Regions from separate parts of the Paenibacillus sp. MAHUQ-45 genome, predicted to be linked through region 3. Evidence: predicted binding sites of a transcription regulator. Region 3 holds the regulator's gene; each other region holds the start of a gene.

Region 1 (9,909 bases), on a different contig from region 3:
CGGGCAGCGGTGGCGGCACCCGCTAATGAAGAGGACGGCCCGCAGGCCCTCGCCTTCATTGATGGACTCGGGATAGTAGCCGCAAATATTCATAGATGCTTAACCCGGTCCCTTACTTCCGCCTGCTTGGCCGCATTGAAGCGGGTCTGATAATCTCCGGTCAAATATCCTGTCACCCGGCGTAGACGCCGGATGTGAACTTCATTCTCATGTGCGCCGCAGGAAGGGCAATTCGTGCCGATAACCCCTTCATAGCCGCAGCCTTGGCAGCGGTCTATAGGGTGGTTAATGCTAAAGTAGCTAATCTCCTGCTCTAGAGCGTAGCGAATAATTTTGACAAAAGCGGCCGGATTGCTGCGCGCGTTGCCATCTAATTCGACATACGAGATCGCACCGGCGTTGCAGTACTCATGGAAAGGAGCTTCCAGACTGATCTTTTGGGCAGCGCCAAGAGTGTAGTATACAGGAATGTGAAACGAGTTGGTATAATATTCGCGATCGGTAACACCGGGAATGGATCCCAGTACCTTATGATCGATCTTCGTAAATTTCCCAGACAATCCTTCGGCAGGCGTAGCGAAGAGGGTGATATTGAGATTATATTCCTCGCTCTTCCGATCGCAATATTCCCGCATGTGACGGACAATAGCCAGCGCTTTGGCATGAACATCCATGTCTTCCCCGTGGTGCTTACCGTACATCGCCTTCATACATTCGGCAATCCCGATGAAGCCGAGGGACAGACTGCCATGCTTCAGCAGTTCGCCAACGCTATCCTCTGGCGCCAAGTGTTCGCCGCCTTCCCAGACCCCTTCACGCATCATGAAATCGGATGCCTTGGCCTTCTGGGAGGCTTGAATGCGGAAGCGGTGAAGCAGACCGTCCAGCGCAACGTCCATATAATGATCCAGGTCTCTGTAGAAGCCTTCTTCATCGGCTACCATGCGGCGACCTGTGACGATGCCATGTGCCAAACCGAGTCGTACCAGATTCAGCGTATTAAAGGAAAGGTTACCTTTACCTGAGCAATGATTGCGGCCAAAACGGTCGCTAAGCACGCGGGTGCGGCAGCCCATAGTGGCGAATTCGGTATCGGGATTCGAAGGATCATAATACTGCATATTGAGCGGCGCGTCCAGATTGGCAAAGTTCGGATACAGTCTGCGTGCAGAACATTCAGCGGCCTTGATGAACAGTTCATAGTTCGGATCACCTGGCTGCTGGTTCACACCCTGTTTGCACTTGAAGATCTGAATCGGGAACACCGGCGTCTCGCCACTGCCAAGTCCGTGCATGGTTGCCGTCAGCAAGGAACTGATCACGAGTTGCCCTTCCGGCGAGGTGCAAGTTCCATAGTTGATGCTGGTGAACGGAATCTGTCCGCCGGACCGGCTCGACATAGTATTCAGATTATGTATCATACTCTCGGCGGCCTGGAGTGTTTCACTCTCAGTTTCTTTTAACGCAAAACGGAACGCCTTAGGATATTGCTCTGCCAGATCGGTGCGGCTCATGTGAATCTCGCCAAGATCAAGTGGCTCTGTAGATTGTCCTTCTTCGAAATAGTCCAGGCCCTTGCGGAATAGCTTGGCAAAGGATTTGGTGACATAAGGGGCCAGATCGTAGTCCAGCTTATTGGCGGATACGCCGCCGTATTGGGCATTTTGCTGAGATTGGAAAATAATCGCTACCAGCGCCATCGCCGTCATAATCGAGTTCGGGGGACGTACACTGCCATTGCCCGTGTTGAAGCCTTCACGCAGAAGCTTCTCGAACGGGATAAAAATACAATTGGTCGTTCCGATCGCATATTGGTCCAGATCATGTACATAGACAACGTTATCCTTAATGGCTTGTACCAACTGCGGCGGCATCGTGAAATTACGAGCATACCATTTGGAATATTCACTGCCGAACTTGCTCATTTTACCGGAGAAACTCTCCCCGTTCAAATTTGCGTTCTCCCTGAGTAAGTCCAGGTCTCGGCTGTCAATAATATCGCGTCCCAAATGAATAACTTCTTCTAATAATTCTTCCTGTGCCAGTTGACCACTGTGGTACGGCTTCTCCAGTAACGTCATGTACTGATCTCCTCTCCATATAAAAGGACATTCTCTGCTGTTACAGAAAATGCCCGTGTGCTTCTCATAGCTATCCCGGTCTTGTGATGTAGGCTTGCATGCGGACACTGTTTTTGTTTCCTGCACACCTCTATTAATCTCCCTATGACAGGAGGTTAAAATAACTGTTCCCTACTATATTTTGTCGATAGAGACTACATTACATCAATATATTGTGTTTGTCTACCGAATTTTAGTGAACCCTTGCCACGCTTGAGATCATCCCTTTTCTCCACAGGAAGTCCACAGAACCATCCACAGGTAATCCACAAATCATCCACAAAAAAGCCTGAAATGGTTCATAATTTATCTGAAAATATGCCACAAACCGTCCATAAAAAAGATATAGGCTTTTACTAGATTTTGTGCTACAAGTGGTAGAATTCGCGATTAGCAGAAATTAAGTATACGCATGGTTTGTAGGAGAGACGGAGAGTGGGTACAATAAGGGAAAAGTAGTTGTTTTCCAAAATGAAAAGAACAGGGGAGGGATTTAGCATGCCGATAGCTGAAGTTACAGTCATTCCGATTGGTACGGGTAGCACCAGCCTTAGCGCTTATGTTGCAGATATGCAGCGTGTGCTGGAGACGGTGGAGGGAGTGACATATGAGCTTACGTCCATGGGAACTATTATCGAAGGCCCGCTGCAGCGGATTCTCGCCGCCGTGGAGGCCCTACATGAATCTCCTTTTACTAACGGAGCCCAGCGTGTCTCGACCGCCGTCAAGATCGATGACCGTCGCGACAAGCCCTCTAGCAGCAAAAGTAAGCTTGAGTCCGTAGAGCGTAAGCTCCACGCCGATTCGTCGGAATAGCTGGACTTGCTGGCAGTCTCGAAAAAGGGGATTGCGTTTTCCATAATACGGAGTATAATGTTTTTTGTTTGACGAAAGTAAAGCTTCAAGCTGGTGTAGCTCAGGGGTAGAGCAACGCACTCGTAATGCGTAGGTCGGGGGTTCAATTCCCTTCACCAGCATCCTTAAGTAAAATGATAATGGCGCGGATTCCGGGGGTTCGGAGCCGCGCCTTTCCTGTTCTTTTACCATTCTGCTTGGATTCATTTAATTAATTCTCTTTAGTTCTTCATCAATAAAGTTTTTTGTTGCCTTTTCTTTAGAAAATTTATCGTTATTATATTGTTTGGAACCTTGCTTTGGAACAGATAAACTTTCCCAACTACTCTTCTTTAGAATTTTTGCAGCGTAAATGATTTGCCCAACGTGATATGGGTAATGTGCCAATTGTCTATTGATTGCTTCAATAACGGTGTGCCCTTCGTTCCGTATATAAATAATTTGTGATAATTGATCCGTATGAATTGAATCCATTGCATTGAATAAACATGTCCAGCCTTCGTTCCATTTTATTAAAAGATTCTCTTTAGTGTTAATGTCATTCTCAAACTCCGAATCTCGATCTCTCCATGATTTTTCACCGTCAGTGCTTAGAAAATCTGTCCATCTTGAAAGCATATTTCCCCATAAGTGTTTTACTATAGTTGCAATGCTATTGGAATCGTCATTAAAAGTTACAAATAATTGTTCGGGATCTACTTGATTGATGGCTGCTTCACCATGTGTTTTGTAATAAAGAAATTGTTTTTTGATACTTTCCAAATAGATTTGCTCATTATCCATTTCAAACACCTTGCTTTCGTATATTATTTTTAATGATTTTATTTTATCAGAAGTCCATTATTTCTGTTCTGACACAAGCCTGATAGAACTCAATAACACATAAATGTGTTGCATTCGTAATGCGTAGGCCGGGAGTTCAATACCCTTCACCAGTGTCCTCAAAAAGACAATAAAGGCGCCGATTCCGAGGGGGTCGGAGCCGCGCCTTTTTTCGTTTAAAGTGTGCGTCGAATTATTTATTTCTTCGCTAAAGTTACAGCTGCCTCTTCTGCTTCTATAAATGCTTTCTTCAACACCTCGTCCTTGTCCAGTAAAGCAGTCCCTTGTACTCTAAGGGTTTGGAAATCCTCAATACCTAAGAAATTAAACATGGACTTCAAATATTTATGTGAGTATTCAACTTCAGTATACCAGTCATCATTGGTGTAGATCGAACCACTTGCCTGAATAACGACCATGCTTCTCCCATCCTTTAAAAGTCCCACTGATCCTGTATCGGTATACTTAAATGTTTCCCTTGCAATCATAATATTATCGACATAATCCTTGAGCTTTGATGGGACATTGAAGTTATGCAGCGGGTGCACAATAAGGTATTTATTTGCACTTTTGAATTGTTGTAATACTTCATTCATTCTTCCGGCGACTTCTTTTTCTTGAGTGGTTAGGGCTTCACCTTTCGCATATTTTTCCCAAGCGCCTAGGACGGTCTTATCAATTAAAGGGATCTCATCTTCATATAGGTTAATTTGTTCGATGATTTCATTATTAGGTTTATGCTCCACATAAGTTTTCATGAAGTGTTTGAATACACCAAGACTGAATGAAGTCGTTGAATCCACCAAAGGATGTGCGTTAATGATAAGCAGCTTGCTCATTGTATAGTGCCTCCATAATAGTTTTTTTGTTGTACATTTATGTAGACAAATGAGCAGGACAATCTGTGACACTAAATCACAAAAAGATGAATTTTTGCTGCGTGGTTGTCTTGGTTAATTTTGTCCGGACATTTCATGATCTATGCAAGTGCGTAGTCGAGGGCTTTGAAGCAGGGGGACCGATGAAGCGGAAAATTATTATAACCAGAAAAGGAACGAGGGCAAGCCATTACAAGGTGGTCGTGATCGCTTGCGCCAACAAGCTTCTCCATCACTTATCCTCAGTAAAGGCGAGCCCTTTAAAGTTTGACCCTATTTACCCATAACTCTTTGAGGTGTTTCCCGTCCTTGTTGCTGATATCTGCTTTGATAAGAATGGACTCTAGATCTTTGTCACCAGTGTTTTCGACGCGCGCATTTAAAGTCCATGGTTATCTTCTTCTTTTACAGACACATCAAAAACTTTGAAGCCATCAACATCATAAACTTTTTTACATTGATATTTAGTATGCATTTTTGTGCTTACACGAACATCGGTAAGATTTTGAGGGATATGAAGGAATATTTTGTATGTTGTCGAATTATGTACTTTGGTATATATCCGGGATAAATGCACCATAAAGTCACAATTAATTTAAATATAATTAGAGTAGGCGGGAATGAATATGTTTTGCGGTAAATGCGGTACCAAGGCGTCTTCGAATGATCATTTTTGTAAAAAATGCGGAAGTGCTTTAGCGGGAGAGCCCGAGCTTGATGCACCATCACCACAGCCTGAGGCTGTATCTTCAAGTGAGATTCGAGTCGTAGGTAAGTGTAATGCTAAATCCTGGAAGAATACAACCTTTGCGATAATCGCAGGATTGTTGCTGGCGGTAGGTATCTTCGTCTGGTTAAGGACCGGAAGCGATACGGAGCAAGATAAATTGAAGACCGTTCAGGCTAATACAGCTAACAATTCTTCATTTGAAGCTGCGGCTACGCCCGTACCTACCGATGTGCCAGAAGTATCTCCTTCACCTTCGGTGGTTCCGGCGGAACCAGCCTTTATCAAGGTCAACCAGGTAGACTCGTCCCGGTATGAAGGGCGTGGAGTGGATGTCTATTTCTCACTATTCGCCGATCAGGGCTTCCAGCAGGAGATCGCACCAATGGTGCTCAACAAGGAAATGTTCAACGTGAACGGACAGCCGGTTCAAGGTCTTTCCCTGGTTGAAGATAGTGATGTGGTCAGTGTTAATCTGGTTATTGACAAAAGTGGGAGTATGGAGGAATCTCCTAATACTGGTGTGTCTGCATCTAAGATGGATCTTGTTCGATTAGCTGCGATCCGGTTCATTGATAATATTCCTGCCGAGGCTAAGGGACAATTCGAGTTATTGTCTTTTTCCACTTATGCACCGCCTGTTGCAGATGTTCCATTTACTTCAAATCGGAAAGAGGTTAGCTTAAAGCTGTCCGGTTTAGTATCCGATGGTGGACAGACGGCACTGTACGATTCTTTAACCAAAGCTTTGTATGATACAAATGAGCAGCAAGGGCCAAAGTATGTAATTGCATTTACAGATGGTATAGACTCTGACTATGGTTCTTCTATTCAATCAGTCATTGATCTGTCCAAACAATTAGGAATTCCTATTTACATGATCGGGTTCGGTGGAGAGGATGACAATTTGTCGTACATCGCCCAGGAGACAGGCGGACAACACTTCTTCCTAAATATTGATGATGACCTCCAAACAGAACTGAATCGTATTTACGATACGATTTTCCAAAGATATGTTAAGCAGTACAAACTGACATACCTTCCATCACAGAAGGTTGCCCCGGGTCAAGAGTTTTCGTTCGCGATGGACATGAATGCTCCGCAGCGACAAGCCCGGACAGCTCTACTAACTTATGAACGGAAGCTCGACAACAATTCCATTGATGTACAGAATGCCTTATTCAAATATCAGGTCAATTATGCGCAATCGGTTAACTTGCTGGATTTCTCTCTGGTACAAAATAATGTGCAAAGAGGGTCACAGTTCTATAACAATCTCAAGAAACGTATTGAGGTTGATTATGTCAATGCTTACACCAAAGGAGCACCAAAGGTTATTGAGCCTCTAGAAAACTACCGTATTGACTCCATAAGTCAATTGCACGATGGGGCATACAAAATCAAATTTTTCAAGCTATTTCCTGTTCTACTTAATAACGAGAGGGTCTATGAGGCGGATTTGAATACCTATACTCTCACTAGAGATCAAGCATCCGGTAAGTGGCAGGTAAGTGATTTTGGGCGCGAAGAATGTTCCATCTACCGTGATAAATCAGACCCTGGCTCCTTATGTACTGATAACGGAGTCGAAAAATTATATAGTGGCGATCCTTGGCCTAACTGATAGGAGCTAATCATGCGCGTAAAATTGAATGTAATCTTCTTAGTTATTATGGTCTTACTGACGTCAGGCAGCGTTCCATCTAGAGTAGACGCGAAAGTTCTAGATGGAACATCATTAGCCAGTACACAGGAGAAGACAGTTATCTGCATAGATGCGGGGCACCAAAGTAAAGCTAATAACGCTAAAGAGCCGATAGCACCAGGGAGTCAAACAGTTAAACCAAAGGTGTCAAGCGGTACACAGGGCATAGCCACTGGTAAACCCGAATACAAACTCACTCTGGAAGTGGCATTGAAGCTGGAGCAAGCACTTCAGAAGGAATACAAGGTTGTAATGGTTCGCCGAACTAATAATGTGGATATATCAAACATGGGGCGCGCCACAAGGTGTAATCAGGTAGGAGCCGATTTGACTCTTAGGCTGCACGCAGATGGAAGCGATAATCGCAGTATTCAAGGTATGTCTTTTCTCTACCCTTCTGCCGACAGCTCATCTACTAAGAAGATTTCATCGCAAAGTTTTGAAATCGCTAAAGTCCTGTCTAAAGCAGTGCTGAAGGAAACGCAAGCGACATCGCGTGGGATAATCGCTCGGAGCGATCTTACTGGATTCAATTGGTCAACAGTGCCGGTTCTACTAATCGAAATGGGCTTCATGACGAATCATAAAGAAGACCTGAAGTTGAGCCAGGCTGCATATCAGGATAAGATTGTTCAAGGGATTAAAGAGGGTCTTGATTCGTATTATAAGGTTGCAGCGAAGAAATAAATATTATATTAAATCCCTCGTCCATAGTATTCAGACGAGGGATTTTCAAATCATGACATTATATAAATACGAATGTTCAGGCAAGCTCTAGACGAGATAACACATATTTAGGTAAAGAGATGTAGTAGGGATACACTCATGATAGCCCACAGCCAAATATAAGGAGGAGATAAGAATAACATGCGTTGCTTAACGATACGGCAGCCCTGGGCTACATTGGTTGCGCTTGGCGAGAAGAACTATGAAACCCGTTCATGGCGAACGTCATATTGTGGGGAGCTGGCAATCCATGCTGGTCTTAAAATAGACAAGGCCGCGTGTAGACGAGAGCCGATTCAATCGATACTCGCAAAGCATGGCTATACAGAAGAGAATTTACCCACGGGTGTTATTATTGCTATAGGCAAACTGAAGGAGTGCCATGGTATTACCGGGTTGAATAGTGTCGCGCAGCAGATAGACGAGCATGAACGGGCTTTTGGCGACTATACGGAAGGACGTTTTGCCTGGGAGCTGGAGGATGTTCGTGCGTTGGTTCATCCTGTTCTGGCCAAGGGGCGGCTCGGCTTCTGGGAGTATCCCCTCTTGGGTGAAGAGGACCATTTATAATCTTCGTTAACAAACATCGTGATGTTTTTTAAGCTAATTTTTATCTTAAGATCAGCTTATTTTCAGGTTCAGGGGTTATATTGAATTTACCAAACGCCCCCCAGTGTTTAGTGGTATAGATTTTGGGTCCTGCCAACTCCCATGGCAGGGCCTATTTTTTTCTTATTCCTAAAGTAGAGTGAATTTAGAGCTGCGGAGCAGGCTTGATTCCGTATTGTTCCTGCTCATTCCGGAAGGCCGAAATATCCAGTCCCAAGTATCTGCGCATATGGATTCCCGCTTGTGCAGCAATGAGTTCATTCAGCAGCAGCATCCGTTCGTGATATCCTCGGCAGATGAATTTGGCTTCAAGGCCATGCGGGAGCTTGTGCTGTTCATATACCTTAATGCCGCGCATCCGCATCTCCGTACGAATATCCCTGAGATCTGCAGTAGCTGCACTGGCTGCCGTATCCAGGACTTCAAGATAAGGTGAAGGTGTTCGGAGTTGTGCAGAAATGATGCCAGCATCGCGTTCAAAAGCAGATAGGATCAGCGGGAGAAGCAAATACGATTTTACCAGATGATTATCTATACTCTCGGCTTTGTGCATGCGTATCACCACCTAAAATGAGAACGTATATTCCTATTTTACTCCGAATTTCAAAAAATATTCAATGGTATTTATAAACAAACTAATAAATGTGATTTAATTCACAATACATTTGGAGGGATGATATTATATTTAATTTGAAATACTAAAAAGAAGACTATTGTAATATTAAAGGAGAAGTGAGCCATGGAGCAAGAAGGGAATATTTATAGAGGGATGTTGTTTGGACTATTCCTGAGTATTCCGTTGTGGGTCTCAATTATTGGCTGGATACAGCTGTTCTAAAAAAGAGGATAAAATGACGATTTGAAGCGCCTTTTGGCGCTTTTTTTATTTAAAGATTGTACAAAAAGGAATTCGTTGACAATCATATAACGCCAAGCTACACTATGGGTAAATTCAGAATAAGATGTATTACACAGGGCCTGTCGTATGTTGTTTTGCGGGCATCTCTATCAATTTAATATCATCATGTATAATAGCAAACCGTCTGAAAAGACGGGACGCAAAGTTTAGGAGTCTAAAGTGCTAACAAGTGCCATGACCGTCCGACTGCCATGAAGAGAGCTCCTCTACTTCTTGGTGGTCTTTTTTTGTTGTCATCGTAGCTGCTACGAGATCATATAGAATTTAATAGGAGGTGTAAACATTGAGGAAAAGAATGAAGTCGGCAGTGAAATTGTTCCTGGCAGGGCTGCTGACACTGGGAAGTACGTTTTCCCTGGGCGTCCCGGTGAACGCAACACCGGACTCGCCGTATACCCAGACGCCAGTCTTGGGGGTTGCCGGGAATTTTAACGCTTTTGTGTTTGGAGATTTTACGCAGACGAACGACCAGATTCACGGGCGGCTTGCCGCCGCAGGGAATATCAGTCTGCAAAGTTACGGCGTATCTAAGGATGCCCCGGGCGGCG
Region 2 (9,909 bases), on a different contig from region 3:
GACAGAAGGCAGCGCATCTATTTTAAGTTCCAGGTCATAGTTGAAAACGAGATTAATATCAATTTTATCCTTGGGTACCCCTTTGATCTGGAGCTTCCAATCTCCCTGCTGCGGAGACAATAGCTTGATCAGGCTGTAGGTCTTAGACTTCGAGAGCAGGACATTGCCTGAAGGTATAGCTACTTCTTTCCCGGTGGGATCCTTCAGCTTCGCGGTTACGGGCTGTGAAGACATAATGGAAATATTGGCCTCCAGCACGCTGGCGTTCGGAACATTCACCGTTACTTCCTGAAAGCTGCCGTTCCCTGTAATCGACTGCACCGGTACAATCTTGAGCTTCAGATGGCTGGCAAAAATTTCGCTCAGGATTTGCGGCAGATCATCTGCCGAATCTGTAGAGAATGCCTTCCCTCCTGTCTTCGTGGACAGGTCAGCCAGAGATTGCTTGTTCAGCTTGCCATCCGCATTCAGACCAATGGTATAAATCGGATAGCCGCTCTTCTTGGCTTCATCCAGTGCTGTATTCAATTCCTGATCCGATTGGCTCTGGGTCCGCCCAGTGGCTTTGTTAAAATCATTGTTGCCGTCGGCAAGCATGACGATTAGCGGTTCATGGGAAGGGTCGCTGCCATTCTGCAGCACCTTCACTGCCTCCTTCACGCCTACGGCAATATCCGTATAAGCGCCACGGTCCAGCCCATCAATGAAGTCCTTCAGATCCTGCTTGTCGGTCGCCGAATTTATCTGTAATAGCGCCTTTTCCCGCTGCACTTTATCGGTGTAGGCCACAATCCCGACCTTATCCCCTTGCGCGGACAGCATATCTATGAACATCTTCATCGCTTCATTGGCAATCTTGTTCTTGTCACTCTTGTTCATGGAGTTGCTGACATCAATCAGCAGCACAGCGTCAATGTGAGAAGGCGCTGGGGTTGCGGCATGGACTAGACCTGCTCCTAGTGGGGCAACCGCAATGCACAGGGCCAGCAGCAGCGCCGGAATCAGGCGCCAAAAGACAATCCTCGATGTTTTTCTACGGTGATAGTTATGAAGCATAAAGATGGCTCCTCTTGTGTTATAGTAGGCAAATATGGGGAATCAGCCAAAAAGCTAAAATCTGTAAATAGTATGCCATTATGATATAATTAAACCTTGTAAACTTCAACTTTTAGGACTGATGGACCGTTAACGAAAAACGCTGTAATTCACTTTTTTCGCTACCCTATCTTCCATAAGAAAGGAAAAGTCCCATGATTTCATACGTTATTCTTGGAGTTACGTTCCTATATGTCGTAATTCACATTGCTATCTATGCCTCTCGCCAGCGGAACCCGCTGACCCGCGATGATATGGATGAGATGCTGCTCGCCACCCTAAATGGAGGTGACAAGGGCCATGAGTAAAAAGAAACCTGTCACGTTCCGGCCCTTCAAGGCGCCCCGCTACTCCTTCGACAAGCTTCGCATCTGCAAGCGCTGTGGCCGCTATACCGCTCTTAACGAAGAACGCTGCACGAAATGTGGCAAAGCCTCTCTTGTATCGGTGGAGAACTATGCCAGCGCCCGTGCAGGACGCAAAATGCACACCCGGCTGCTGCTGGTCTTACTGCTTACCCTGGTCGCGGTTTATTTTGGCGATAGTACGCTGCAAATGGCCCTCTGTGGTGCAGGCGGACTCCTGCTGACCGGGCTTCTCTACTATACGCAGCGAAAAGTCCGGCAGAACGAAAATTTGCGTGCACTAGAGCATCTGCTGGCCTACAACATCGGAATCATCAAGGAGGGGCTGGAGCTTAACCGCCAGGAAGCCGTATCTGTCCTTCGCGAAAATGATGTGCTGGCCTATGAGAAGCTGCGCGAGGTTGCGATTCTCCTGCGTGGCGATCGGGTAGCTCGGCAGCGGGTTGCCCTCCTGCATGGCTTTCAGCTGCGCAAGGATATGGATCTTGAAATGGAGCAGCTTCTACTGAGAGAGTTCGAGCCGCTTCTAGCCGAATACATAGGAGAGATTGCCAAGGTGCGCCGGGATTTAATTAAGGATCGTACGCTGCGTTATGTTCAGGCCTATGAGACTCAGATCCGGCAAATGGATAAAGGGATCGCTATCCTGACCGGTGTGGCTGGGGCAGCTGTCCGCATGAAACGTTATGCGCTGCTGCACTCCCGTTTCATCGGGAGATACGTACATGAGCTGCCCAAGGATCGCTTCTTGCGATTATCAAGGCTGATCGAGGCCAATCCTTATGAGCCATGGAACGGGCTTGACCAGACCGTAGCCGAAATTCGTGAATTCAAGTACCGCTGGGACCCTGAATTTCAATAAACCATCGCATGGCAAAAAAGAGGCTATACTATATGACGATCAAAGAAGTAATATCACTGCGAAATTTTATGATCATTTTGTGTATTCTGATGGTTGTGCTACTGGGACAGAAGGCCCAGCACATGTCCCACAAGGTGAATGCCCTGCAGGAAGGCAGCCGTCTGTATGCAGCAGGCGACCTTATCGGCGCAGAAGAAAAGTATCGTCAGGCGAGGGATAACCACTCCTTTCAATACAAAGAGCAAGAGATAGCAGCCCAATTGGAGCGATTGGCCCCGATCACAGCCATCCGTACTGGCCTGGACAGCGTTGCCCGTTACGCCAGCTCACAAGCTCTGGCAGCTGATTTTGAAGGATTTATGAAAAGTTATGATGATCTTCTCAAGCTAAAAGCTCAGTATATGAAGCCCGGAGGCCCTTACGAAGCCTATTATCGGAAGCTGTCTGCGGCATCGGGTCTTTCAGAGGAATGGACAACTTTCTTTCAGCGTTTCAAAAAACAGTTTTTGGACACTCTTGCCCTAAACAGTGACGGGAGCGGGGAGGAAGTGAAATGGAAGTTGCTGCAGATACCGGATGCCTTCTTCGGCGGTTCGGCCGCCAAGCAGGAGCAACTGAACAAGGCATTTCGCAGCCACGATACCGCTCAGCTAAAGGCCTTGGCTGCCGCCGGAAGCTTCGGTCCCTTGCTGGAAAGCACCCTGTCCATGCAACAGGCGTACGGCAGCCATAAGTATGCAGCCCCCTGGCTCAAGGAGCAGGTGGAAAGCAGCGGACGTACTATCTTGAAGAAGGACCTGGAGGGCAAGAACATCGCCGCCTTCGCAGAACATGCTGCCGCCTACCGCAAGTTCGTAAGCAGCGCAGGCTTCGCGGCTACCCCAGTGCTGAAGTACATAGATACTCAAAATGCCAAACTACTTAAAAATGCCGCAAGCAAAGCCAAAAACGGAGCATACGAGGACGCAATTAAGCTCTACACCGAGCTATCTCCATTAAAAGACCACTCCGAAGAGATATCGGCGGTCCGTCTTGCCTGGAATATAGCTGAACCTGTACGCTTACTCCCTGGAGGTGGGGATCAGGGGCGCTACAATAATGTAATTTCCGGTAAAGGAAAATATGGAGCCAAGGTCTATGTCGCGGCAACTGACAGCAACGGCTCCCTCCATTATGCTGTTATGAACAAGGACAACGCTGTGTCATCTTTCTCTATGGGTGTTATTCCCGGATTCTCCTCTCTGCACCGGCTCTTCTTTGAGAAAGCTTTTGAGACAGTCACCGGAGAGCTTGTAGTCGTCGCTGAAGCTGATAGCACGGACGATAATGGCAGGACACTTTTTACAGGTTATGCGCTGCAGATGCAAGGAATTTCACAACTATTCTCCTTTAGCGGAGATAGCTACGAACTTCAGCCTGACGGTTCCATTCTTGTACACAATGTTGGTGCTGATGCCGGAAATGGCAATGTGGGGCAGACAGCCATCTATCGAAAATTCGGGGAAACCTACCAATTCTCAGAGATTGTACAACAGTATCCGCTAATTCAGGCTTCGGAACTGGAGCTTCATCCTTTCCAGAATGTATCGATAAAAGGTGAAATTCAATTCGACAATTCGGGCAATTTCATTATATACACCGATGGTCGCTTCCTCCTGCTTCAGGGCTATCAAGCCGACGTAACAGGCTCCGTACTGCTGAGCGGTCAATTCCAGAGCGGCTACGGTATACTGCAGACCGAAACTGGTGAGGAGAGCGTTCCGGTGTTTGTGGTAACTTCTGTCGGGAGTCTGAGTATAGTGAACTAAGTGAATCAAGATAGCACAGGCACCCTCCTGAATTCCGTTCAGGGGGGTGTTTATTGCCAAATCCACTCCCTCCATTCACAAAAGAGACAAGGATTACTTTTAAAAATTTTTTACCCTCTGGATCTCGTATTTTTGCGCATTCTGGACCTGATCCAAATCCCTTATTCCACCTGCTCTTTCGCTGATATTTCTTCTCAATCTAGCGCTTTTTTCAGTATAAAATCTTGCGATTTGCGCGTTCTCCCTACCCCTTGAGATCTATTGACTTATCCATATCTAGTGATAAAATGATTAAGCGTCTCTAAATATAGTGTTATTACCAGGAAAACGGTTTATATACAGGATAAACCCTATCAGGGCGCGGTTTGTCCCAAAATCTAGTTTTAATAAGCTGGAACAATGCTTCCACTAAGGAGGAAAACAACCATGCTGATCGCTTATGATTCCAAAACAGGCAACGTCAAGCGGTTCATCGGCAAGCTGAAGCTGCCGGCCGTACAGATCGAAGAGCATATGACGATAGACGAGCCTTATGTACTTGTTACATACACCACCGGATTTGGACAAATTCCAGAGAAGGTGTCTTCTTTTTTGGAGAACAACCATACAAGGCTAAAAGGAATCGCCGCCAGCGGCAATAAAAACTGGGGTCAACTGTTCGCGAATAGCGCAGATTTGATTGCAGAGCGGTACAATGTGCCGGTAATTGGCAAGTTCGAGTTGTCGGGAACTTTTGGCGATGTAGAACGGATTAAACAGGAGGTGAACCGAGTTGCGGCATATTGAGCTGAACAACATGCTTTTGAAGAGAGACGAACAAGGATTCTTCCAATTGGATAAGGACCGCGAGGCGGTTGTAGAATTTATGCGAGAAGTGGAGCGGCGCAGTCTTACTTTTGCAAATACTAAATCCAAAGTGGATTATATGATAGAGAATGACTATTACGAGAACCTGTACGAACGCTATAGTGCTGAGGAGATCGAGGATGTCTACCGAATCGCGCATGAATATGGCTTCCAGTTCCCTTCCTATATGGCAGCTTCCAAGTTCTACACAGACTACGCGGTGAAGACCAACGACCGGAAGCAATACCTGGAGCACTATCCAGACCGTGTAGCAGTGGTAGCTCTGCACCTGGGCCGCGGCAATGCCGCCACCGCCCGTGTGCTGGTTCGCTCCATGATGGAGCAACGTCTTCAACCCGCTACGCCGACCTTCCTGAACGCAGGCAAGAGCCGCCGGGGCGAGATGGTCTCCTGCTTCCTGCTGGAAATGGATGACTCGCTGAATTCGATCAACTATGTACTCAATACTTGCATGCAGCTCTCCAAAATTGGTGGCGGTGTGGCGGTTAACCTCTCGAAGCTGCGCTCGCGCGGCGAGACGATCAAAGGCGTGGAAGATGCGGCCAAAGGTATCGTACCCGTGCTGAAGCTCATGGAAGATGGATTCTCCTATGCCGACCAAATGGGGCAGCGTAAAGGCTCCGGGGCGGCTTACTATAATATTTTTGGCTGGGATGTACTAGAGTTCCTGGATTCAAAAAAAATCAACGCTGACGAAAAACTGCGGCTCAAAACATTATCCATCGGGCTAATCGTGCCGAACCGCTTCTACAAGCTGGCTCAGGATAATCAGCCGCTGCATGTATTCGCGCCATACAGTGTGTACCAGGCATACGGCACCCATCTGGACGATATGGATTTGGACGAAATGTACGACAAGCTGCTTGCTGACCCGCGCGTTAAGAAAAAAGTCGCCATGGGCGCACGCGAAATGCTGACCAAGATCGCCATGATTCAGTTAGAATCAGGTTACCCATACATTATGAACAAGAGCAATGCCAACAAGGCACATGCACTGAAAAATATCGGCCAAGTGAAGATGTCGAACCTCTGCACAGAGATTTTCCAATTGCAGGAGACTTCGGAAATCACGGATTACGGTCAGGCAGACACCATCCGCCGGGACATCAGTTGTAACTTGGCTTCTCTCAACATCGTCAACGTTATGGAGCATGGCAAAATCCGTGAATCCGTACATGAAGGCATGCTGGCCCTGACGGCTGTCAGCGATATGACCACCGTCTCCAATGCCCCAGGCGTGGCAAAGGCGAACAAGGAGATGCACTCCGTAGGATTGGGCGTTATGAACCTGCATGGTTATTTTGCCAAGAACAAGATTGCCTATGAGAGTGAACAGGCCCGCGATTTCGCCCGCACCTTCTTCATGACCATGAACTTCCACTCGCTGGAGAAGAGTATGGAGATTGCCGCTGAGACTGGTGAGACCTTCCATGGCTTTGCGGAATCGGATTATGCCACAGGCGTCTACTTCGAGCGTTATCTGACTACGGATTATCGTCCGGTGACACCTAAGGTGCAAGAACTGTTCAAGGATATCTATATCCCTACCCAAGAGGATTGGGCGCAATTACGTGATTCTGTTATCAAAAATGGTCTGTACCATGCGTACCGTCTGGCGATCGCGCCAACGGCCAGCATTTCTTATATCCAGAACGCTACTTCCAGCGTAATGCCAATTGTGGAGCAAATCGAGACCCGGACCTATGCCAACTCCACTACATACTATCCGATGCCTTATTTGCAGCCTGACAATGTGTTCTTTTATAAATCCGCCTATCAGATGGACCAGTTCAAGGTCATTGATCTGATTGCCGAGATCCAGCCCCATATTGACCAAGGGATTTCCACCGTCCTGCACGTGAACAGTGATGTTACCACCCGCGAACTGGCCCGCTGTTATCTCTACGCGGCACACAAAGGACTGAAGTCGCTGTATTACACACGGACCAAGAAGCTATCTGTCGAGGAATGTATCACCTGCTCGGTGTAACCATAGGTTTTTTGTGAACAGAAAAGGAGATTACAAGATATGAGCGCTATCCAAGCCGTAAACTGGAACCGACCGGACGATGATTTCACCCTGATGTTCTGGAATCAGAATATTATGCAGTTCTGGACCGATGACGAAATTCCGCTATCCGATGATAAAATGTCCTGGCTGACCCTGAGTGAGCTGGAGAAGGATGCCTACATGAAGGTGCTCGGCGGACTGACCCTGCTCGATACCGTACAAGGCGGCGTGGGCATGCCACAGATTATGGAGCATGTGGACGGCTTGCAACGCAAAGCGGTGCTAGGCTTCATGGGGATGATGGAACAGATTCACGCCAAGTCGTACAGTAGTATTTTCACAACCCTGGCGAGCACTGAAGAGATTGATTCCGTCTTCCGCTGGGTGGAAGAGAATCCTCGCCTCCAGACCAAAGCAGAGACAATCTCCCAATATTACAAGGCTATCGAATCGAAAAAAGACCTCTACCTCGCCATGGCGGCTTCCGTGCTACTGGAGAGCTACCTGTTCTATAGCGGCTTCTTCTATCCGCTCTATCTGGCCGGTCAAGGCAAAATGACCTGCAGCGGCGAGATCATCGACCTGATCCTGCGTGACGAGAGCATTCACGGCGTATACGTCGGCGTATTGGCCCAGGAGATTTTTGAGGAGCTGGAAGAAGACGAGCAGCGCGATCTGCACCAGACCCTTGTGGGATTAGTACGTTTCCTGCACGAGAACGAGGAAAAATACACCGAGGAGATCTACGCCTCCATCGGGTTAGTAGAAGAAGTGAAGACCTTCCTTCGCTACAACGCTAACAAGGCCATGATGAACCTCGGACATGATCCGCTCTTCGATGAAGAGGAGATCAACCCGATTGTTCAGAACGGAATCAGTACCCATACGAAGCAGCATGATTTCTTCTCCAAAAAAGGTAACGGCTACGTTCGCGCCATGAACGTGGAGCCTTTGAGAGACGAAGACTTCCAGTTTTAAGATATATCGGATAAAAAACAAACAGCCAGGCCCCGTTAAAGGGGTCTGGCTGTTTGTTTTGGCGCGACGGATAGTATTACTGTGAAATGCGGGTGCTGGGTTTGCCTGGCAGTTGCTAGATCAACACCCATTCTCTCGGCCTCCGCGCTTATGCCCAGGCACGCTCACGGTATAGCCTTTCGGCATAGTCCGTAATGACCTCACGCATGGCGAGCTTGTCTCGCCACGCTGCAGGAATGCCGGAGAGCCCATAGTAGGCTCCGGCAATCTGTCCATAGACGGCGCCGGTAGTGTCAGCATCGTCGCCCAGATTCACTGCTAGCAGTGCGCCTTCCGCGAAGCTTGTGGATCGATGGAAAGCCCACAAGGCTGCTTCTAGCGATTTCACCACATAACCGGACCCTTCGATAGCTGGCGGTTCCTTGGTTTGGTATGAACCTTGTAGGATTTCCTCTATTGCTGGTGCCAATGAACCCTCTTCCAGCCAATCCCGGTGTGATTCAGGAGCTAGCAGCTTCTGCTTGCTCCACCCACTTAGCGCCCCTACAAGGATGGCAGCCATCAGGCGGCACGCATGCAGACAAGCTTGGGCCTGGTGCGTCGTCCTTGCACTGATCGCTGCATACGCTATCGCCTCCTCCGGGCGCTCCGCATAGTACATCACGGCCGGGGCCAGCCGCATAATAGGTCCGTTGCCGGCTGTTGAAGGGTCCACCGAACCGCTAAAGGCCTCGCCTGTCGCCTCATAATGCAGCAATGCCGCACGCGTTGCATTACCGATATCGAAGCATTCTCCTGTGCTGCTGAGATGCCCTTCCCGAAACCATTTTACGTACCGTTCCATCTGATCTCCGGGATTGAAATCGCCCTTCTCCAGCAGGCTCTCTGCCAGGCAGAGAGCCATCGACGTGTCATCGGTCCACTGACCCGCTGTCAGGCCAAAGACCCCGCCGCCGACCATATCCTGCAGCGGCTCGAAACTTCCCGGTGGTTTGAACTCTACAGTTGTGCCCAGCGCATCCCCCACAGCGAGTCCAGTCAAACAACCCAGATAACGGTCCATTTTGGCAATCATGCATTCCCTCCTTGTACAGTCTTATGATCTATTCTTCTTGGTGGACTATATACAACAAACAACATCCGTCGTAGGCCGCACAAATAGCTGCCCCAAGGGATGTTTAAGATTCTGCTCCTACTTGCTTATTCGCTCGGATATTTGAGACCCCACTGGGCGCGGATATCATCCAGCAGCTTCATAATCGCCAATGATTCTTCCAATGGCAGAATCGGACTTTCTGTCAGTCCCTCTGCCAGGCATCGACCGACTTCCTCAGCCTCAAAAGCATAGCCGTTGGAGGCGCGATCGTCCTGGAAGGTCTCCACCTTAACATCATTGACATACAGCTCGACAGATCTCGGATTGACCAGTGTGTCGGGAATGACAATATAACCCTCCGTGCCGAAGATATAGGCCTGTTCCAGCATTTTCAATCGAACGCCCCCGTTGATGGACGCCGCCTTGCCATCTCCATAGGAGAGTAGCAGCGAAAAATGCTCGTCTACGCCTGTCTCGCCGATATGGACCGTGCTTTGAATACGCTCAGGGTGCGGCCCGAAGATCATCGAGGTCAGGGAAATCGGATAAATGCCGACATCGAGCAGTCCACCCCCGCCCAGCTTGGGATCAAGCAGGCGGCTGGATGGGTTCCAGTCAGCGCGGAAGCCCAGATCGCCTTTCACCAGACGCACTTCACCGATTCGCCCCTCTGCAATCCACTCCCGAATTTTGGCATGCACCGGAAGGAAACGACTCCACATCGCCTCCATAAGAAACAGCTTCTGCTCACGGGCATAAGAGATTAGCTCTCCCAGTTCGACACTGTTCACAGTAAACGGCTTCTCGCAGAGCACCGCCTTGCCTGC
Region 3 (9,909 bases):
ATCATCGTTCGCTCCGGCTGCTCCTGCTGCAAGTAACGAATCATGGACAGCATGCCTACGGCGCCATTCTCCTCCACGACATTTACACCATCCGTATGAGTGTTGATGATGATTGCTTCATCTTTATTTTTCCCGTTAATTTTTACATAAAAAGATTCCGTCGGTGCGTTTTTTTGCTCCTCTGCTTCTAAAATCACTGTACCTTCTTTATGCTCCTTAGCTGCGCTAATCACCTTTTGCCCCTCTGAATCATTGACCCAGACCGCTGGGATTCCAGCATAGGCGTCCGTAAAAGGCACATATTGCTTTTCAACCTTCTCGTCCGATACCTCTTTCCAGACTAAAACAACAGCTTTCACGCCCATTTCTTTCGCTAGCTCCAACTTAGCTCCTTTTAAGGCCGTAGTGAGAACAAGATCGCCTTCGCTTGGTGCGATTCTGTTCTGCTGTGGCGATGTTTCCCGCATGTTCATCACAATACCGATCGGAAAATCCTTCAGATTTTCGATTTCTACGACTGCAATTTTGCCGCTGGCCTCTTCATACTCACCACGCTCCGTGTATACCAGTTCCCCCGTCACACCCTTCTCGTCCGTCTCCCCGGAATAAGGAAAAGCTGAAGAGACATGAATCGGCTGCTGATCAATAAGCAAAGAGCTGCTCTTTTCTTCCCATCGGTCAAAAGTATATTGATCACGGTACACGGTCAGCCCCATATTCGTTACCTGCTGCTCCAGCCATGCAATAAACTTATTGTGACCTTCTGAGCCGGTGGTACGGCTTCCAAAGGAGTTCATCATTTCAATATCCTGTAGCATCACTGCTGCCGAATCCAGTTTATGTTCGTCAATGGTGGCCGTAACATTCGCTGCTAATGCCACAGGCTTAGTAATAGGCTTCGCATAAATTCCAATAATCCAAAATGCAGTAACGATAAGAACAACAACACTAAATAACAATTTTCGAACTACTAGAAACGCAGTGACTCTTCTTCTTACCGATTGTCCTAAAAGTCCTCTCCATACGCCCGCCACAATCAGCAGAAGGATAGAAAGTGCAAGCAGCCAGAACTCCTTGGTCAGCAAAAATAAACCTTCTGTTACTATGGCGCTGATCACCAGCACATGCAGCTTCTCACGTTTCTTTAGAAGTAGATATGAAATGCCTAATTCAACCAGCAAAATGATAATCGTCGTTATAGAGATTACTGTTTCTTTGCCTATAAATACGGTAGCACAGAATGCCAGGATCAACAGCAGCACTGCTGACCCTCGTCTGTATAAGTTCATTAACATGATGCCCTCCCAATTTAACTATATAGAACGCATAAAAAACAAACATATATAAGATAAACAAAAGAAAGTAACAAAAAGCGAGAAGGAACAAAGTGGAATGGTCGGAAATGTAGGAGCGAAAGCGATCGCCAAGCTCCCGTCGACAGCCTCAGCCGTGCCCAGATTTTAACCGCTAGAAGCGGATTAATCGAAGAAATCTGAAGACAACAAACAGCGACCGGAAGTCCAAATATTCACCGTAATGACGACCGAAAATTAAGTGAGGATCTTAAGTTCGGATCGAAGCGTAATTAAGGGCATTTTTGCACCTTAAATCCTCTGCAGCGAGGGGTTAGTGGAAATTAAGTGCAATATTGCACCTTAAATCTTCCAGAAGTACCTCTCCAGCGTGTTTTTCCGAAAAATAAGGTGCAAAAATGCCCTTATTTCCCTCATTTGCCCATATCAAAGGAAAATAAGGTGCAAAAATGCCGTTAGTTGAGGAGGGAGCCCCTCATCTTCGCTTTTTAGGGTTAGTTCCTCCCACTAGGCTTACCTAACAACAATTTTGACATTACATTTGTAACGCCATATGGTTTAAGCATATTGAAAAGAATCATGAAAAACAATAAAAGTAACGCCAGAACGTACAAATGGAGGGGAAATGTCATCGCAAATCATGAATTATACAGTCCGAACACATCTAAGCATTCTTCCAATAAAGAAACCAATCGCTTGACCAGAGAAGCCATCTGCACAGCATTAGTCTTCTTGATCCAGGAGCAGCCCTTTAGCAAAATCAGCATCACTGACATTGTGAAGCGCGCCGGGGTCTCTCGAACGGCCTACTACAACAATTATTCCTCCAAACAGGATATCTTGGTGGATTTAGTCGATTCGCTTATTTTTGAGATTAATCAAAAGCTCTTGCCTTACACCAATGAATTAACAGGAAAAGCCAAAGAACCTGAGAAGTTTATCAGCGTGCTTTTTGAAGTGATTTATGAGCAACGCAATATCTACAGAGCCCTTCAAAGTGCCAAGTTAGATTACATCATTTTAGATTGCTTGAATGAAATGATGCTGTCTAACGCGCATGACACAACCGACGAAAATAAGTACCGTATATACTTTAAAGCCGGGGCGCTATATAATGCTCTCGCCAAATGGATTGGGTCCGACTTCGCAAAATCCACCAGCGAGATGACCCGAATTAGTCTCCACATTTACCATACTCCGATGTCCGAGGAATAACATGTACGCTCAATAATTGAATTTATCTTTCATTGGTGAAAAAACCAAATAGCCCGCCACAAGTTAATGTGGCGGGCTATTTTTCCAATTATCTAACATCTTAGTCGCTCCTAAAGCCTGCAGAAGTTATCTCCAATTAAGCAGCGATTCCGCAAGACTCCCCCTATATGCCTAGATGCTATCCAACTCACCCGTAGTCTTGGAGAGCAGGCCCTTCAGTTCCTTCATAAACATATTGATATCCTTGAACTGACGGTACACGGAGGCAAAGCGGACATATGCTACTTCATCGACCGGATAGAGCTGCTCCATCACGAGCTCACCGATCTGGCGGCTCTCGATTTCGGCCAGGGCGATGCCGCGCAGAGTCTTCTCAACCTCTGATACGATGACCTCCAGGCGCTCTACAGGCACAGGGCGCTTCTCACAGGCGCGAATCAATCCGCGGAGGATTTTATCACGGCTGAATTCCTCGCGGCTGCCACCCTTCTTAATCACGATGAGTGGAGTCTCTTCGATCATCTCAAACGTTGTGAAACGCTTGCTACAGCGCTCACACTCTCGCCTACGGCGGATGGACTTATTCTCGTTGGCCGGACGTGAATCAAGCACCTTGGTATTTGTATGATCGCAGTAAGGGCATTTCATAAGCTTAATCACTTCCTTTTGCAAAATAGTGTGCGTCCCGTTCCGGTACACATCTGGCTAATTAGAGCCCGATACTTTTTTCCATAAATCACCGTTTGTTTGATGTTATGAATATGCCAAGTCCGGCACATAATACAGTTACCAACCGATAGGAGGTGAACAGCAATGGGCCAAAACAACAACTCCAACAACCTGGTAGTTCCTAATTCCCGTGCAGCTTTGGAACAATTGAAATACGAAGTTGCTCAAGAATTGGGTATCACGCTTTCTGCAGACGGATACAATGGCAATAAAACTTCTTACGAAAACGGTTCGATCGGTGGTTACATCACTAAACGTCTTGTAACTCTGGCTGAACAACAACTGGCAGGTCAAGTTCACTAATCTGCCTATAGCTTGACTAAAGAAGTATTAAACGGCTCACGGGCTGTTTAATACTTCTTTTGATATATATAGCTAAAATCCCTTGTAGATATCCATGTACTGGTTATGATAATAAATCACCCGCTGCACATAATGACGCGTCTCTCCAAACGGGATATCCTTCACATTCTCCTCCGTGCCGTCCCAGGTCCCTTGCTTCAGCCAGTTCTGGACGTTACCCGGACCGGCATTATAAGCAGCGATGACCGCCGTAAGATTGCCGTCAAACTGACGGGACAGCGAGGATAGATACCAAGTCCCCAGCTCAATATTGACGGACGGCTCATGCTTCAGTCGATCCAGCGAGACATCGGGGAGCTTGGCCTTTTCCATGGCCCATTTAGCCGTATCCGGCATCAATTGCATAAGACCAATCGCCCCTTTTTTCGACTCTTTTCCAGTCTTGAAGTTTGTCTCCACCCGGATAATCGCCGCTACAAGGAACGGATCAATCTCGTAGGTCGTGCTGTGCTCACGGATCTCTTCTTTATATTGAATCGGATAAAACCACGACATCCAGTTCGTGCTGAGGAACAGTATCGCTGTAAAGCCGATGAACAGGAGTAGCAGGACTCTTTTTTTGCGCAGCCAGCTCATGACAACCCCAGCCTGTCCCACAAAGCAAGAACCTGGGCCTCAGTATGCTCAAGATCCCTGCTGTTGTCAATGACGTAGCTCGCTCTGCCCGTCTTCTCCTGAAGATCCATCTGCGATTGCAGACGACTCTCCGCTTGCTCCTGTGTAAGACTGTTCCGTTCCATTAACCGCGCCAACTGAATCTCACGGGGCACATATACTACAATAATGTCCTGAAAAAGACCTTCCAGCCCTGACTCAAACAGCAGCGGAATATCTACCACAATCAGCGTCTCCGGCGCTTCCTGCTCCATGCGGTACATCCGATCCTTGATCTCCTGACGAATCGCCGGGTGGGTCAGGCCATTCAGCTTCTGGCGGGCCTCAGGCTCATGAAAGACAATGTTCCCGAGCTTCGCTCTGTCGAGCGTACCATCCGGGTACAGAATATCCTCTCCGAAATGTTCAACGACGGCAGCCAGCACCGGGTGTCCGGGTAGCATCACTTCTCTGGCGATGACATCGGCATCTACCAGTTGTGCTCCCTTGTTCACCAGCAGTGCTGACACTGTGCTTTTTCCAGATGCAATACCTCCGGTTAAGCCCATGATCATGTACTCACCTCATAACAGCTTCATTATTCCCATTACAATCAACATTAACGCAGGCAGGACAGCGGCATGACTCATCCAGGAGCTGCCAGCGAACCTGAATCCTGTCTTCATCCCCATGATCAGAAAACTGCCGCTGAACAACGCAATCGTCACCGCAGTCCAACCCGGGTTGAACCCCAGCAGTGCGGCACCCAGTCCTGCACCGAACGCATCCAGCGACAAAGCGATTCCAAGTACCATGGCCTCTAGCGGCGAAATGCTTCCCGAAGCATCCAGATCCGCAGAGGAAGGGGTGCGCAGGATCTGGACCACGATGCCGAGCCGCCGCAGCTCCAGTGAGTATACCGCCGGTTTCACTGGCTGAGCGAGGTCATCATCATAACCTTCCGAATCAGCAGCCACCTCTCCATATTCGTCTTCGGACGAGAGCCCAGAGATATTGACTGCGGAGATCCGCGCGGTGTCCTCTTCCTGCTGCTGTGCACTCAGATCCTCTTTCTCCTTCTGGATCAGCGATTGAATCAGTGACCAGCAGCCCATCAGGATAAGGATAACTGCACCTACTCTCGAAGCGATACTGGGCGATACCACCTGTGCCAGCAATACGCCAACCTGCATGGAGACATAGATGACGATGCCAGAACATAACGAGATTATCAGGATCGAGAGCAGCGGTATTTTCATTTTTCGCAAACCATATGTAATGCCTACACCAAATCCATCCAGACTCAGGGCCAACGCCAATAACAGCAATGATAAAAATGGGCTGAGCACCCGCAATCCCTCCCGTGAAGAACCGTCCGACCGAGTAAGATTACACAGGCAGAACGTTCGCTTGATTAGAGCATTCTTCACACAGTATATGGGCGGGACGAATTGAGGGTGTCAACCATCTGCAGCTTGGGATGAAGTTCAATGTAAAACCTAGAGAACTCAGGCAAGACCCGGCAAGCCGGTTAAAAGAATTGATTACTTAGCCTGAACTGAGCTAACACGCTGGCAGTTAGGACAATAATGCGTCCCACGGCCGCCGACTACGCTCTTCTCAATCAATGTTCCACAGACGGCACATGGCTGGTCCTTACGGCCGTAGATCAGCAATTGCTGCTGATAGGTACCGCTCTCCCCTTGGCCGTTCACATATGATTTGACAGAGGAGCCACCAGCATTGACGGCTTCCGTAAGCGTGGATACAATCGCATGATGCAACTTGTCGAGCTGTTCCCGGCTCAGCGCTTTAGGGCTGTCCTCCGGGTGAATACCCGCACGGTGCAGCGATTCATCTACATAGATATTCCCAATGCCAACCACATATTCCTGATTCAGCAGCAGGGATTTGATTTTGGTGCTTTTGCCAGACACAATCTTCCTGAATCGTTCCGGGGTAAAAGAAGGCTCCAGTGGCTCATCTCCCAGCTTATTTAGCGGCGGCAGACTGAGGTCCTCCCCTGGTTGGAACAGGTGCATGGTGCCAAATTGGCGCACGTCTGTATACCGCAGCTCGGTGCCATCTGTAAAATGGAAAATGACATGTGTATGCTTGTCCAGCGGTTCATCACTGCCATGCAGCCCGTAGCGGCCTTCCATCCGTAGATGGGAGACCAGCACAAGACCGTCCAGCAAAATCCGCAGAAACTTACCTCTACGCTCCACACTTTCAATGGTATGACCCGCCAGCATATGGGCAAAGGCCATGGTATCGTCCGGGCGCTGGATAATCCGCGCCAAGCGGACAGTGACGTGCTGTATCTGCTTTCCTTTGACTAATTCGTTAAGTGTTCTCTTCACTGTTTCTACTTCCGGTAATTCCGGCATAGTTCTCACCTCAACTCCATTATACCGGATATCAGAGGCACGCGGGGGTTCTATTTCGCCTCATACCAGTTACTTCCATAACTTACCTCTGCCTTGAGCGGTACCGAGAGTTGTAGTGCGCCTTCCATCACCTCAGGCAGCAGCACCTTCATCAGCTCCAGCTCCTCCTCCGGCACCTCGAACACAAGCTCATCGTGTACCTGCAGCAGCATGCGGCTCTTCAATCCGCGTTCGAATAACGCTTTGTCCATGTGGACCATCGCCAGCTTGATAATATCTGCGGCTGTACCCTGAATCGGTGTATTCATTGCTGTACGCTCCGCGAAGGAGCGCAGATTGAAATTGCTGGCATTAATCTCCGGCAGATAACGACGGCGTTCCAACAGTGTGGTAACATAGCCATTCTTCCGTGCTTCCACCACAATCTCATCCATATAACGACGCACACCCTGGAATACTTCAAAATATTGCTCGATGAATCGGGCAGCTTCCTTCCGCGGAATATTAAGATTCTGCGATAGGCCGTAATCGCTGATGCCATAAACGATACCGAAGTTTACTGCCTTGGCGGAGCGGCGCATGTTGCTATCCACTTGTTCGGCGGTCACGCCAAAGACATCCATCGCGGTCTTCGTATGAATATCCATGTCATGTAGAAAAGCGTCCTTCAGCCGCTCATCGTCAGAGATATGCGCCAGGACCCGCAGCTCGATCTGGGAATAGTCCGCGGCCAGAATCGACCAGCCCGGCTCCGAAGGGACAAATACTTTGCGGAGCTTGCGTCCTTCCTCCAAGCGGATCGGGATATTCTGCAAGTTCGGGTACTGACTGCTGAGTCGGCCAGTTGCCGCAATCGTCTGGCGGTAGAACGTATGAACTTTGCCCGTGTCTGGTGAAATTTCCTTGAGCAACCCTTCCACATAAGTGGATTGTAGCTTGGCAATTGTCCGGTATTGCAGGATCAGCCGCACAACATCATGATAAGGGGCTAGCTTCTCCAACACCTCGGCATCCGTAGAGTATCCGGTCTTCGTCTTCTTGACGACAGGCAGCCCCAGCTTCACGAACAGAATCTCGCCAAGCTGCTTCGGTGAATTCAGGTTGAATTCCGTTCCGCAGATCTCATAAATCTCTGCGACAAGTTTAGCGATCTGAGCTTCGAATTCCTTGCCGAGCTCCTTCAGATCCTCCTTGTTCACGGCAATCCCTTGTTTCTCCATATCGGCCAGAATGCGTGAAAGAGGCATCTCCAGATCGTCGAACAAGCCGTTCATAGCTGTCTTGTCCAGTTCCTTATCCTGCTTCTGAACAATGCCGAGCACTGCTGCACTCTTCCGCGCGACATGATGGCCCAGAACCTCAAGCTCTGGCACCTTGTATTTAGCGCCTTTGCCGAATACACTTTCGTCCGTAGCCAGGCGTGGCAGGCCGTACTTAGCCGCAAGGTCGCTCAAATCCTGATTAGCTTCCGTAGGATCAAGCAAATAGGCTGCCAGCTGTACATCCTTCGCCGCCCCGGCAAAAGGAATGCCTTGCCAGTGCAGGGCCAGATCGGCGCGATGCAAGTCGTAGCCGCTCTTCGGGGTATGCTCGTCCCCCAGCCAATCCCGCAGCTTCGCAGCAGCCGGACTTTGCAGCAGAGCAAATGGCACATAATAATGCCGATCCAGCGACGATAGCCCGATGCCAATCACTTCGGCACGGTGCGGATTGTCCCCGTTCGACTCCACATGTAGTGCAGAGATACCCGGCAGTGCTGTAATCAAATCGCCCAGTTTATCCTCGCCTACGATGGTAATCTCAAGCTCAGCCTCCTGCGCCTCCGCAGATTCTTCTCCTTCTGAAGCAGGCGCGCTGCCGCTCAGTGACAAGCGTTCCAGCAGTGATTTGAATTCCAGCTTTGCCAGCGCCGGGCCTGCAGTCTCGCGGTTTAGCCCTGTGAAGACCATATCTTCCCAGCCATGCTCCAGCGGGACTTCACGGTAGATCGTCGCCAGCTTCTTACTCATGATGGCATCATCCGCATGAGCTTCCAGCTTCTCCTTCATCTTGCCTTTCAGCTCTCCGGTGCCTGCGATAACCCCTTCCACGGAGCCAAATTGATGCAGCAGCTTCAGTGCAGTCTTCTCGCCAACACCTGGTACGCCAGGAATGTTGTCACTGGCATCACCCATCAGCCCTTTAAGATCAATAATCTGTTCCGGTGTCAGATCATATTTCTCACGAATCTGTTCCGGACCGTACAGCTCAATTTCAGTAACACCTTTGCGGATCAAGGCAACGGTTGTATGTTCCGAAGCCAATTGCAGCATATCCTTGTCCCCCGAGACGATCATGACCTCACGACCCGCTTCGTCTGCCTGTCGGGAGATACTGCCGATAATATCGTCGGCCTCATAGCTCTCAATCTCGAACTGAGGCACGCCGAGGTTGCGTAACAGGTCTTTCAGCAACGGGAACTGTTCAGACAGCTCCGGCGGCGTTTTTTGCCGGCCGCCCTTGTACTCCTGATACCCCTCATGACGGAACGTGATCTTGCCCGCATCGAAGGCCACGATCATATGAGTCGGTTTATGTTCCTCAATCAGACGCAACAGCATCGTTGTGAACCCGTACACGGCGTTCGTCTGCTGTCCGGCCGTATTCGTTAGAGGAGGCATTGCAAAAAATGCCCGGTAAATAACGTTATTACCATCTATAAGAATCAATTTTTCCATTGTTGCACCCACCCTTTTATGTTGCATACTTTCACCATTTTAACATATGGCCGTACGAAGACGAAACGATTTCGCCTTTCACTGAAAGGAGATCTGTAAATAGAACAAACGCCGGCGGGGGCCGGCGTTCATAAAGGTTCATCTATTCTGTATTCCCGTATTAACGATTATTGATTCAGATCAGGGCGTTTACCTGTAACCAGATATACTACACTTTCACCAATGTTGGTGGCATGATCGGCAATCCGTTCGATATAACGGCCCACCAGCGTCAGCAACATCACCTGATTCAGTGCATCCGGTTTCTCTGTCAAGAAACTGTACAGTTCAGTGATCATCGCGCTATAGAGGTGGTCAACCTGATCATCGTCTTGAGCCATTTTGTAGGCCAGATCCGTGTTCTCATCCAGATAAGCAACGATCGATTCCTTGATCATTCCATTGACAATCTCAGCCATACGCGGGATGTCTACCAGTGGCTTGATCAATTGTTGTCCCTGAATGCGCATCGTAACCTTGGCGACATCAATCGCCAGATCGCCCATCCGCTCGAGATCGCTCGATATTTTGAAAGCAACGATAATGCGA

What was found. The regulator NrdR, encoded in region 3, represses ribonucleotide reductase genes. The targets are predictions, from matches to a motif close to AACACNATATATNGTGTT.
Region 1: a site for NrdR is predicted at 2,283-2,300, ahead of AC3Y23_RS26090 (anaerobic ribonucleoside triphosphate reductase). Genes of this name have one in related genera too.
Region 2: a site for NrdR is predicted at 4,428-4,445, ahead of nrdI (class Ib ribonucleoside-diphosphate reductase assembly flavoprotein NrdI). Genes of this name have one in related genera too.

Annotation. Positions count from the first base shown of each region.
Region 1 is NZ_JBYUPV010000016.1:80,410-90,318, reverse strand. Features, by position in the region: gene nrdG (anaerobic ribonucleoside-triphosphate reductase activating protein) at 1-93, opposite strand, end outside; gene AC3Y23_RS26090 (anaerobic ribonucleoside triphosphate reductase) at 90-2,081, opposite strand; gene AC3Y23_RS26085 (MTH1187 family thiamine-binding protein) at 2,619-2,936, shown strand; tRNA gene AC3Y23_RS26080 (tRNA-Thr) at 3,026-3,097, shown strand; gene AC3Y23_RS26075 (DUF1572 family protein) at 3,183-3,758, opposite strand; gene AC3Y23_RS26070 (FMN-dependent NADH-azoreductase) at 3,995-4,636, opposite strand; gene AC3Y23_RS26065 (vWA domain-containing protein) at 5,302-7,026, shown strand; gene AC3Y23_RS26060 (N-acetylmuramoyl-L-alanine amidase) at 7,039-7,794, shown strand; gene AC3Y23_RS26055 (ASCH domain-containing protein) at 7,975-8,403, shown strand; gene AC3Y23_RS26050 (YhjD family protein) at 8,588-8,995, opposite strand; cyclic di-GMP riboswitch class I at 9,466-9,555, shown strand; partial or broken gene AC3Y23_RS26045 (choice-of-anchor A family protein) at 9,645-9,909, shown strand, end outside.
Region 2 is NZ_JBYUPV010000017.1:47,581-57,489, forward strand. Features, by position in the region: gene AC3Y23_RS26295 (vWA domain-containing protein) at 1-1,056, opposite strand, end outside; gene AC3Y23_RS26300 (hypothetical protein) at 1,251-1,403, shown strand; gene AC3Y23_RS26305 (hypothetical protein) at 1,396-2,322, shown strand; gene AC3Y23_RS26310 (hypothetical protein) at 2,355-4,130, shown strand; gene nrdI (class Ib ribonucleoside-diphosphate reductase assembly flavoprotein NrdI) at 4,557-4,916, shown strand; gene nrdE (class 1b ribonucleoside-diphosphate reductase subunit alpha) at 4,903-6,987, shown strand; gene nrdF (class 1b ribonucleoside-diphosphate reductase subunit beta) at 7,027-7,986, shown strand; gene AC3Y23_RS26330 (ADP-ribosylglycohydrolase family protein) at 8,135-9,061, opposite strand; gene AC3Y23_RS26335 (Gfo/Idh/MocA family protein) at 9,187-9,909, opposite strand, start outside.
Region 3 is NZ_JBYUPV010000005.1:10,686-20,594, reverse strand. Features, by position in the region: gene AC3Y23_RS12830 (hypothetical protein) at 1-1,295, opposite strand, end outside; gene AC3Y23_RS12825 (TetR/AcrR family transcriptional regulator) at 1,893-2,528, shown strand; gene nrdR (transcriptional regulator NrdR) at 2,700-3,176, opposite strand; gene AC3Y23_RS12815 (alpha/beta-type small acid-soluble spore protein) at 3,342-3,560, shown strand; gene AC3Y23_RS12810 (lytic transglycosylase domain-containing protein) at 3,633-4,196, opposite strand; gene coaE (dephospho-CoA kinase) at 4,193-4,789, opposite strand; gene AC3Y23_RS12800 (manganese efflux pump) at 4,799-5,563, opposite strand; gene mutM (DNA-formamidopyrimidine glycosylase) at 5,759-6,604, opposite strand; gene polA (DNA polymerase I) at 6,655-9,321, opposite strand; gene phoU (phosphate signaling complex protein PhoU) at 9,489-9,909, opposite strand, start outside.